Regions from separate parts of the Candidatus Villigracilis saccharophilus genome, predicted to be linked through region 1. Evidence: riboswitches for the same ligand, from Rfam matches in the RefSeq annotation. Region 1 holds a riboswitch; the other holds the start of a gene.
The links. A riboswitch is a leader RNA that binds a small molecule or an ion and turns the genes downstream of it on or off. The one in region 1 is predicted to bind S-adenosylmethionine.
Positions count from the first base shown of each region.

Region 1 (5,707 bases):
AGCGGCTGGTAGGCTTCGAGCGCGCCGATGCATCCGCGTAGTTCAGCGTTGATGGTAAGCGTCACAAAGGACGCGCCATTCTCATGCAATTGCGGGGTGAGCGAATTGTTATCCAATGCAGGAAGTTTTTTTCCCTTGACCCGAACTTCCATCGCTTCGCGTGCGAGACGTAAAAGGATATTTTTTTCCTGATCAGTCAATGGGTCAGTCATGACGTCCTCCAAAAGTAGAGCCTAAAGGTTTTGAAAACCTTTAGGCTCTTATAAACTATAACTCAGACAATCCCCAATATTTTCGGTTGTGATATATCAACGGCAATGCATGGTCGTAACCGCGAGCCGCGAGCACTTCTGCGATGAAGAGCGTATTCATACCCGCGTCAAATGTATCAACGACACGGCAATCCAGCCACGCCGCCCCGCCAACGATCAGGGGCGATCCTGTGACCAGAGTTTCGGTCTGAAGCCCCGCAAACCGGTCTTCGATTTCCATGCGCCCCGCAAATAGATCGGAAATTTTAGCTTGCTCGGTAGAAAGCATAGTCAACCCGAACGCGCGCGAACTGCTGATAAATTCATGCGTGCGAGCTGTTTTTTGCAAAGAGATCGTGACCAGAGCCGGGTCAAGTGAAATGGATGTGAATGAGTTCACGGTCATTCCGTGCCGAACGCCTTCGTGTACAGCGGTCACAATAGTAACGCCGGCAGACCAGGCACGCATGGCCGCGCGTAAGTTTTCAGGATCAAGGGTCATAACCAATTGGTTCTCCATAATGAATTCATGATAATTGTCAGAATGGCAAGCGTCAAGTCAAAAATGCGTAAGAGGTGTGTAAATATTTTTTGCAGTCTTAAATCCATTTCATAATCGCATGGTAGACTCTTAAACATGTCAAAACGCACCAAAACCATCATCATTGCGCTGACAGGGATGCTTGTTCTCGCCTTTGGGATCTATCAGATCCCCAGAGTGAATGAAGCCATCGTGTGGCGCATTGAAAAATTTTCACTCTACGCAAAGAACACCATCAACCCGCCTGGTCCTGTACCAACTGCGCTGCCTGTCACCCCGCAGCCGACAGCATCATTAACGATCCCCACATCAACCGTCGTTGCAGATATTTCAGCGACTGCAACCGCAACACTCCCGCCCCTGCCTGAGCAGGCATCCATCCCATCGCCTGAATATGAAAAGCAAACTCCCAATAATTGCGGTCCCGCCACACTCTCGATGGCGCTGCACATGTACGGTTGGGAGGGAACGCAGGCGGATATTGCCGCTTTCATCAAACCAGTCACAGGCGACCGCAATGTCAACCCCGAAGAACTGCGCTATTATGTCCGCACCCAGGCAGGTTGGTTGAATCTTGAATATCGCGTGGGCGGAAATATCGAGACGCTCAAGCGTTTGATCGCCGCAAATTATCCGGTCATTGTGGAAAGTGTCACCTCTCTTGACCCCAACGACGCGCTTGGTCCCACCGATGACCTGTGGGCGGCGCATTACCTTTTGCTGACAGGTTATGACGACAGCGCTCAATCTTTTACCATTCAAGATTCATATCATGGCGCAGATCTGAAGATCACATACTCCCAACTCGAAGAGGAATGGAAGCCGTTCAATAATTTATATCTGGTGATGTATTTCCCAGAATTTGAAGAGGAGATGAAGGCCCTGCTCGCATCCAACTGGGACCCAAACCTGAATCGGAAAAACACATTAGCCGCCTCCCAGGCAGACTCAGCCAAAAACCCAACCGATGCATTCGCCTGGTTCAACGTCGGCAGTAATCTTGTTTATTTTGACCGTTACGAGGAAGCCGCGCTGGCTTACGACCAGGCGCGTGAGATCGGTGTCCCATTGCGAATGTTCCGTTATCAATTCGGCCCATTTCTGGCATACTTCCATTCGGGCAGAAACGATGATCTGCTGGTGCTGACAGATTATGCGCGCGGTGTTACTGAAATGTCCGAGGAGACCTGGCTATGGTACGGCTATGGACTCTATCGCAAGGGGGATAATGCCGGCGCGCTCAAAGCGTGGCAAAAAGCAGACAGCATCAACCCCAATTTTTTGAAGATCAGGCTAAAAACGCCATCAATTTGATCCAATAAAATATGAAAAAAATGATCCTTGCTCTTTCCGTTTTTATGCTGGCGGCTTGTCAGAGTGCAAACGAGCCTGTTGCAACAATTACACTTCCAGAAACATTGATTCCAACTGAAGTTCCCATAACAGCCACGCCAGTCTCAACACAAACACCACAGCCTGCAGCCACATCTGAAACGGTGAAGATATCATCCATGGATGGCATGACACAGATCTTTATCCCAACTGGGACGGTTTACATGGGCGGACTGGATGTTTTACGTGACAGTGATGAAATCCCAGCCCACGAGGTAATGATCGACGCGTACTGGATCGATCAAGTGGAAGTGACCAACGGCATGTATAACCTGTGTGTGAGGCGGGCGATTGCAGACCGCCAGTCAAAAACAGCTCGGACAATCGCCTCGATTATTTTGGCAATCCTGAATTTCGAGATTACCCAGTTGTGCACATCAGCTGGATGGATGCAAATTTATATTGTCAATGGGCGGAGCGGCATCTCCCCACCGAAGCGGAATGGGAACGGGCCGCGCGCGGCGATGATATGCGGACATATCCGTGGGGCGATGAGCCCCCAAATGCAAATTTAACCAATTCAGAGAATTCAGTTGGAGATACCACCCGTGTAGGTTCCTATGCCGATGGGGCGAGCCCCTTCGGCGCGCTGGATATGGCTGGCAATGTTTGGGAGTGGGTCGCAGATTATTACAAACCCACATATTACGAAGTGTCGCCGAGTGCAAATCCCGTTGGACCAGAGAATACCTCTGGCACTAATTTCCGCGTGATCCGCGGCGGAGCGTTCCAGGATACGCACTTAAATTTACGCCTCTCAAACCGTGGCTATGAAGTGGGGCCAGATCCATTCGCATTACCTCCGAATGAAACCTATTACGGCCGCAGTTCGGCGAAGATCGGATTCAGATGCGCGGATGCTCATTGAGCGGGGGCAACCAACTGTTAAGGAGTGAAGCGAAACATTTAATCATCTTGATTTTTTCCCTGTTTAACTTTACTCAATAACTTAGCTATGGTATTATCCCAACACAAATCAATAGCCCTAATACGGCGCTCTTATCCAGAGAGACGGAGGGAACGGCCCTGCGATGTCTCGACAACCAGTCAGCGAAAGTTGAATATGGTGCCAAATCCGACAGATAGTTTTCTGGGAGATGAGAGGGTATACACATTTCTTGATCAATTGCCCTTTCACGTTGAAAGGGCAATTCTATTTATAAGGAGAACAAAAAATGAGCAATACTTTTATGTCTTCACCCAGCCTGATGTTCACATCAGAATCGGTGACGGAAGGGCATCCTGACAAGATCTGCGATCAGATCTCGGATGCCGTTTTGGATGCCTGCCTCGAACAGGACAACATGTCCCGCGTTGCTTGCGAGACAGCAGTCAAGACAGGTTTCGTGGCATTATTGGGCGAGATCACAACCAATGCGTATGTTAATTTCGACGAACTTGTTCGCAAAGTTGTAAACGAGATCGGCTACGACAGCAGCGACAAAGGTTTTGACGGCAACACCTGCGCGGTTCTTTCAGCCGTGGCGAGCCAGAGCGCGGATATTGCGCTGGGTGTTGACCACGCAATGGAAGATAAAAGCGGCGAAATGAAAGATGTTGGCATTGAACATGTCGGCGCAGGCGACCAGGGTATGATGTTCGGTTTCGCATGCAATGAGACAAGCACCCTCATGCCCATGCCCATCTATATGGCGCACAAATTATCCCGCCGCCTGAGCGAACTCCGCAAAGACGGCACACTCCCCTGGCTGCGCCCCGATGGCAAGAGTCAGGTCACTGTGGAATATTCCCAGGGCAAACCAAAGCGCATTGATACTGTTCTTATCTCAACACAACACGCGCCTGAAATCTCTCACGCCGAGATCGTTGAAATGGTAAGCGAGCATATCATTTACCCAACCCTGCCGGAAGGTTTGGTTGACAAGAATTTGAAGATATTCGTAAATCCTACCGGGCGTTTCGTCATCGGCGGACCCATGGGGGACGCCGGTGTGACAGGACGCAAGATCATTGTGGATACTTATGGCGGCATGGGGCGTCATGGCGGCGGCGCATTCTCCGGAAAAGATCCCACGAAGGTGGACCGCTCTGCCGCGTATGCTGCGCGCTATGTAGCCAAGAACATTGTCGCCGCCGGTCTTGCCGACCGCGTGGAAGTACAGGTGGCTTACGCGATCGGCGTAGCTCACCCGCTTTCAGTTAATGTTGAGACTTTTGGCACAGCCAGGATCGCAGACGAAAAGATCTCAGCACTCGTCAGTGAATATTTCGATTTGCGCCCCGGCGCGATCATCCGCGACCTTGACCTGCGCCGACCGATCTATCGCAAGACCGCCGCTTATGGTCACTTTGGCCGCGACGATATTGAATTCCCCTGGGAAAAGACGGACAAGGCTGAAGTGTTAAGAAAAGCCGCAGGGTTGTAATTTTGTAACAAACATGGATATAAAAAGCGTCTCCGAGAAATCAGAGACGCTTTTTGATCTAATTCAACTTAAGGTACCTGTTTAAAACTTACCATCATAAACACGCCCGACATTCATCATGGAAGCGCATCCCAATTGCCCGCGATGGGCATATCACCGGGATTCCCCAATGCGAAGACAATATCCGCGAAGCCGATCGTGTTGCTGTTGCGCAGCAGGAACTGCGCGTTACGATAGACGCCGATCGTATCGATCCCATCATTATTCCAATCACCGGTGACCGGCATATCGCCAGACAAGCCATAGTTGATATTGATGTCTGCAAAGCCTGAGGTATTGAGGTTCTTCAGGAAGATCACGCCATTGCTTGGACGGAATACCCCGGTGGTGTCTGCGCCGTCGCCATTCCAATCTCCTGCAATGCCCACATCGCCAGGATTTCCAAGGTAAAAACTAATATCCTCTGCTCCCGCGGAATTACTATTGCGCAGCAGGAACAAACCATTGCGATAAACACCGATGGTGTCCACCCCATTTCCATCCCAGTCTCCGGCGACCGGCTGATCCCCAGGCTGCCCGAAAGCGAACACGATATCGGCAAAGCCGAGGGTATTGGAATTCCGCAGGTAGAAGGAGCCGTTGCGATAGATACCGATCGTATCTATGCCATCGCCGTTCCAATCACCAGTGACGGGGTAATCCCCACCCAGTCCATAGTTGATGGCGACATCTGCAAACCCTGTCGTGTTTGAATTCTTCAAATACAAGAGTCCGTTACCCGGGCGGAAGACCCCGGTCGTATCCCGCATGAGAGGCCCCTCGCTTGTCACCAGCCCTGCTGTGTCCACCGCTTCAAAATTATTCCCAGTGACCACATCCAACTCGTGCAGCATATCATTGTTCCAGCTTTCGCTTGGCGCGCCGCTTACATACCAGGGAGAGCCATTATCTGCCAGGACGATCCCATAAGTTTTCATGGCCTGCAAAATAATCCGCGCTTGCGGGGAGAATCCGCTGATATTGTAATCAGCCTTTAGACGAAAGCGCGCACCAAACGGGACAGGGCTGGCACAGCTTCCAGATTGTGCCACATGCCTTGCCGGCCAAAGGTAATAATTGGCGGTGCAATTCGTGGT
Region 1 covers NZ_JADJSO010000030.1:22,776-28,482, reverse strand. The annotation lists gene amrA (AmmeMemoRadiSam system protein A) at 1-212, opposite strand, end outside; gene IPL17_RS11115 (flavin reductase family protein) at 268-753, opposite strand; gene IPL17_RS11110 (C39 family peptidase) at 889-2,106, shown strand; partial or broken gene IPL17_RS11105 (SUMF1/EgtB/PvdO family nonheme iron enzyme) at 2,118-2,468, shown strand; gene IPL17_RS11100 (SUMF1/EgtB/PvdO family nonheme iron enzyme) at 2,570-3,052, shown strand; SAM riboswitch class I at 3,181-3,288, shown strand; gene metK (methionine adenosyltransferase) at 3,360-4,571, shown strand; gene IPL17_RS11090 (hypothetical protein) at 4,688-5,707, opposite strand, start outside.

Region 2 (5,707 bases), on a different contig from region 1:
CGCTTTCATCCAGAAGATGCGAACCTGAAATTTGGCACACTCCCAAACGGAGATTGACCAATCCGTCCAACGAACCAACGGGCAGACTGAGGATATTCATGTGCTTGGTGAGGTGCTCCGCAATCCCTTCAATGGCAATGTCATGACTGCCTGAGAAAATGACAGAAGGCTTTTTACTCTTCGGCAGAACGATCTCTTGTAAAAGATAGGCATCTGCTTTGGATCGGTAAAAAATTTCGGTTACTTTGCCTGTCCGCTTGGTCTCGCTGATTTCAACCAGATCAGCAGACTCAAGTGCGAGGATGTGGTGCCGCACCCAGGCGGGTGACTGCTTCAAGGTCCGTGCCAGTTGCGTGAGGGTGGCGGGAGTCGCCATCAACAAACGCAAAATATCCATGCGGCGGGAATCCGCAAGGAGTTTGATTTTGTCAAAGGACTGAACAGTTTGAACAGTTTTCATTTCTGTCTGACAATTAAGGAGAAACTTATTTGAGAGTCTATCATGCCTGCAAAGTATTCGTCAACTTCTCCGTGATAAAATCCCAAACTAATATCGTCTGATGGAGAACATCATGAAGCCCCGGATTCTCGTTTTTCTTATTGGTATCCTTTCCCTTGTTCTTTCGGCCTGCCAGCCTGCCTCCGCTGGTGGAAATATATCCTTCATGGTTTTGGCGACCCGGCTGAGTTGTCTGCTTATCAAAAATTGGTGGATTCGTTCAAACAAACGCATCCTGAACTTCAAGTGGAGTTGATCCAGATCCCCGGGCAGAGTGATTACCGCAAGCGTCTGGCCGCAGATATTGCGGCGGGCGACCCCGCGGATGTATTGCTGATCAACTATCGCAGATTTGCGACCTTTGCCAATGCCGGCGCTTTGGAACCGCTGGGCGGGTATTTGGAAAACTCAAAGCTGATCAAAGAGGCGGACTTCTATCCTCAAGCAATGCAGGCTTTCAAGTGGCAGGATGAGTTGATGTGCATCCCGCAAAATATTTCCAGCCTGGTTGTGTATTACAACAAGGATCTATTCGATCAGGCTGGCGTCGCTTACCCGGTCAATGGCTGGACATGGGATGATTTCACCGCTGCCGCGCAAGCCCTGACCATAGACTCCAACAGCGACGGCCAAACTGACCAGTTCGGAGCAGGCCTCGCTCCGGAGTTGATCCGCATCGCGCCGTTCATCTGGCAGGCGGGCGGCGAAGTCGTGGATGATGAATCCAATCCGCAGGCTCTTACGCTTGCGACTGCCGAAGCCCTGCATGCCGCGGACTTTTTCTTCAGCCTGCAAACCAAATATCACGTTGTTCCAAACCTTGAGCAGGAAACCTCGCAGGACAGCGAGTCGCGTTTTATCAATGGACAACTTGCGATGTTCTTCAACAGCCGCCGCGGTGTGCCAACCTATCGCAGATCTGCCGCTTTCGATTGGGATGTTGCTCCGCTTCCGCAGGATCGGGAAAAGGCGACCATCCTGCACGCGGACGCCTACTGTATGCCCAGCGCTTCTAAAAGCAAAAATGCCGCCTGGACTTTTATAGAATTTGCAAATTCACCCGAGGGGCAGGCCATCGTGGCTGAGTCTGGACGTACTGTGCCTTCGCTGATCTCGGTCGCGAATTCAGCCGCCTTTCTTGATCCGAATTCCAAACCAGCCAGCAGTCAGGTTTTTCTCGACGAGATTCCATATATCCGCGCATTTCCCATTCATCCCAATTGGGCCGAAGTCGAAGAGATCGCCGACAATGAAATTTCACTGGGCTTCTACGGCCAGGTCCCGTATTACGATGCCATGTCGAGAGTGGCCAATATGACACAAGAAAGCCTGATCGGGAAATGAGTTGATCCGTTCACGCCGCGCCCGCCTGACAGCTTTTCTTACTCCCTATCTGCTGGGAACATTGCTCCTGATCGTGTTTCCGGCGAGCCTGACTTTCTATATCGCGTTCATGCGCTATGACGGGGTTTCCAGCCCGGTCTTTGTCGGCTGGCAAAATTTCCAATTCCTGTATAACGAACCGCTTTTCAAACTTGCCTTCGCCAACTCGATGATCTTCACGGCCTGGGCTGTGCCGCTGCGCATCCTTGGCGCGCTGATTGTTGCAATGCTGTACAACCATCAACGCCGCGGCAGCGGACTGTATCGCGCGGCCGCGTATTTGCCAACCATCATCCCTGACACGGCTTACGCGCTGGCCTGGACCTGGATCCTGAATCCGCTTTATGGCCCGCTCAACGCTTCCCTGCGGACCCTGGGCCTGCCAGCCCCGCTTTGGCTGGCTGATTCAGCCTGGGCATTTCCCGCCATCGTGCTCGTGTCCCTGCTTCAGATCGGCGAGGGATTTGTCGTTCTGCTCGCGGGACTGCGCCACGTGCCGCAGGTCTTATACGACTCAGCCCGCGTGGATGGAGCGGATCGCTTGCAAATGTTTTCATCCATCACGTTCCCTTTGCTGATTCCGTGGCTGGCGATCCTGACCGTGCGGGATGTGGTGCTTTCCTTCCAAAGCACGTTTACGCCTGCCTATATCATGACAGGCGGCGGGCCGTACTACTCCACTTTTTTCACGCCGTTGATGATCTATGAAACCGCATTTGACCGCCTGCTTTTTGGTCCAGCCGCCGCCATCACCCTCGTGGTTTTTATGTTCACGGTTTTCCTGGTTGTGCTCGTTTATCAATTCTTTGACAAATGGATAAGCGATGAAGAATAAGACCATGCTCTTTTTTTATCATCTACTCGCGCTGACGTTGACAACGATCTTTCTGCTGCCGTTGTTTTGGATGTTCAGCGCATCCCTGCGGCCCGCGGGCCTGCCTCCGTCATTCGGGCTGAATTGGCTTACCTCGCCGCTGACGCTGGGGAATTACACCCGCATCTTTGAGATTCTCCCATTCGCGCGCTACAGCTTCAATTCCCTCCTGGTTGCCTGCGCGGGAGTTCTGCTCACCCTGCTGACCGCTTCGTGGGCTGGGTTTGGCATGTCGTTACTTGGACGCAAAGACCGTCTGCGCTTGCTGTTATTTTCCGCCTTTCTGCAAATGATCCCATTTACTGCGTTATGGCTAAGCCGCTTTCTGCTCTTCGCAAAACTGGGCATTACCAACTCGTATTTTTCATTGATCGCACCCGCGTTGATGGGAACCAGTCCGATCTATATATTGCTCTTCTACTGGACCTTCCGCCGTACAGGCCGCGCCATTTTTGAGTCAGCGGAATTGGATGGAGCGAGTCTGTTGCAGGCTTGGTGGCAGGTCGCCATTCCGCTGGCGCGCCCTGCGCTGATCGCGGTTGGGCTGCTTTCATTCCTGTATTACTGGAATGACTTTATCAATCCGCTGTTGTATCTGCGTTCTCAAACGCTCTATACATTGCCAGTCGGTTTGCTTCAGCTTCAGGAAATGGATAAGACCAACTGGCCGCTCTTGATGGCCGCTTCAGTCGTTATCACTGTCCCTGCGCTGATTGTCTTTTCGGCTTTGCAGCGCGCGCTGCTATCGTGGAACAGCGAAGAAGTAATGAATTAATTTTTATTTGACATGCCCCATTCGCTATGTTATAAAACAAGAACAATCTTGTGATCTGTACTCATCCAGAGAGGTGGAGGGACCGACCCTTTGAAGCCTCGGCAACCGTTCAAGCGGTGCCAACTTCGGCAATTGATGTATTCAATTGGTAGATGAGAGTTGATGTGTTTTCACATTGCCTCTCAATTTGAGAGGCGTTTTGTTTAGTATGTCATTGCGAGGAGGGCGCTCTCCCCGCCCGAAGCAATCTCCACGCTATGTTGGAGATTGCTTCAGTCGCTCCGCTCCATCGCAATGACGAGAGGAATATATAATATGGAAATCGGCGAAACAATTTATGTAACAACGCGTGAAGAATTCCGCGAATGGCTGGAAAAGAATCACAAATTCAAAAAAGAGATCTGGTTGGTTCAATATAAAAAATTTACAGGCAAACCATCGATCCCATATGTGGATGCGGTGGAGGAAGCCATCTGCTTCGGCTGGATCGACGGCTTCGAAAAAGGCATGGACGATCAGCGCTACGCCAAACGCTTCACGCCGCGCAGACAAAAATCCCTGTGGACAGAGACCAACATCGAGCGCGCACGCAAAATGATGGAAGAAGGCAAAATGACCGAGGCGGGACGCGCAACTTTGCCAAAGGGTGTGAGTTTTTCTTACGGACTTCCCTGGGTAAAGTAATGAACTGTCCCGAATGCGGCGCGCCTGAAACTTTATGTCAAACGCGCTTTGATGAATTCCTCGTTCTGGAATTCACGGACGCAGGCTATGGCGCTGTCCATCACTTGACCGTCACTGCGTACATGATCCAGCACTCCAGCAAGTTGACTCGTGAAGGCTGGCTGCATGAACGAGAGTTATTGAGAGAATTTCTCGTGGAAAATAAGCCGCCCGCCTTCATCCGCAAGCAAAACAGGGATTTGGTGGACAGCGGCAAACGCACCTTCAAGATCAAATCGAGGGATGGATTGCCTGTTATCAATAAAACCACGTGGACAAAAACGATTCTCGATGTCCGCACCGAGAATGCGGAAGTCTATTGTGCGGATGTGTCCGTGTGGGCGAGGGCTGTGCTGGAAGAGGCGCAAGGATTGAAAATTTGAACTCCGAGTGTTGCAAAACGGAAATTGAAGCATGAATGGATATACTTGTAATATTTGCGGTCAATATCATGAAGGACTTCCTGTTAGTTATGGAAGCTCCGCACCTGCATTGGTTCTTTCTTTGCCCGAAAAGGAACAAAAGAGAAGAGTTTTATTGTCATCAGACCAATGTGAAGTTCGTGGAAAAAAACTCTTTGGTGAGAAATCCTATTTTGTTGTTGGTAATATTGATATACCAATTATTGGTTCACCTGAATTCTTTCGATGGACTGTTTGGGTCTCTCTTAGCAAAGACAACTATAAAAAGACAAGTAAATTATGGAACCAGATTGGCAGAGAAAAAGAGCCTTCATATTTTGGCTGGTTATCAACTTCATTACCTCATTCTTTGTACCCAGAGACTTTGAATTTGAGAACGAACGTGTGTACTCAACCTATAGGTGTGCGTCCGTTTGTTGAACTCGAACCCACCGACCACCCTTTAGCGATAGAACAAAGAAATGGAATTTCTTGGAAAAGGGTACAAGAGATTGCAGAACTGGTTTTACATTCGAAATAATCCAATTCATCTGTTGTAAAACAAAACAACGAAGGAAAAAATAAATCAATGACAAATCGCAAATACACAAACCGCCGTTACCTCGACGCCCTCGAAAAGAAAGTCCTTGTCTTCGATGGCGCAATGGGAACGAGCCTGCAATTACAAAATCTTACCGCCGAACATTTTGGCGGCGAACAATACAATGGATGTAACGACTATCTCGTCATCTCGTATCCCGAAGCCGTGGAAAAAGTCCATCGCTCCTTCCTCGAAGTCGGCGTGGATGTGCTTGAAACGGACACCTTCCGCTCAAACCGCCTGACGATGGCGGAATACAAATTGCAGGACCGCATCATCGAGATCAATGTTGCTGCGGCAAATCTCGCGCGCAAAGTTGCGGATGAATTCGCCGCGAAGACAGGTCAGCCGCGCTTCGTCGCTGGCTCCATCGGACCATCAGGCAAACTTCCCTCCACGAATGATCCCGAACTTTCCAATGTCAAATACGATGAACTCATCGATACCTTCC
Region 2 covers NZ_JADJSO010000056.1:10,407-16,113, forward strand. The annotation lists gene IPL17_RS18195 (substrate-binding domain-containing protein) at 1-460, opposite strand, end outside; gene IPL17_RS18200 (sugar ABC transporter substrate-binding protein) at 689-1,843, shown strand; gene IPL17_RS18205 (sugar ABC transporter permease) at 1,845-2,717, shown strand; gene IPL17_RS18210 (carbohydrate ABC transporter permease) at 2,707-3,531, shown strand; SAM riboswitch class I at 3,590-3,690, shown strand; gene IPL17_RS18215 (hypothetical protein) at 3,847-4,215, shown strand; gene IPL17_RS18220 (DUF5946 family protein) at 4,215-4,637, shown strand; gene IPL17_RS18225 (DUF2199 domain-containing protein) at 4,669-5,196, shown strand; gene IPL17_RS18230 (homocysteine S-methyltransferase family protein) at 5,245-5,707, shown strand, end outside.
Region 2: it holds a riboswitch for S-adenosylmethionine, as region 1 does, so the genes downstream of both, IPL17_RS18215 (hypothetical protein) here and metK (methionine adenosyltransferase) in region 1, are expected to answer to the same signal.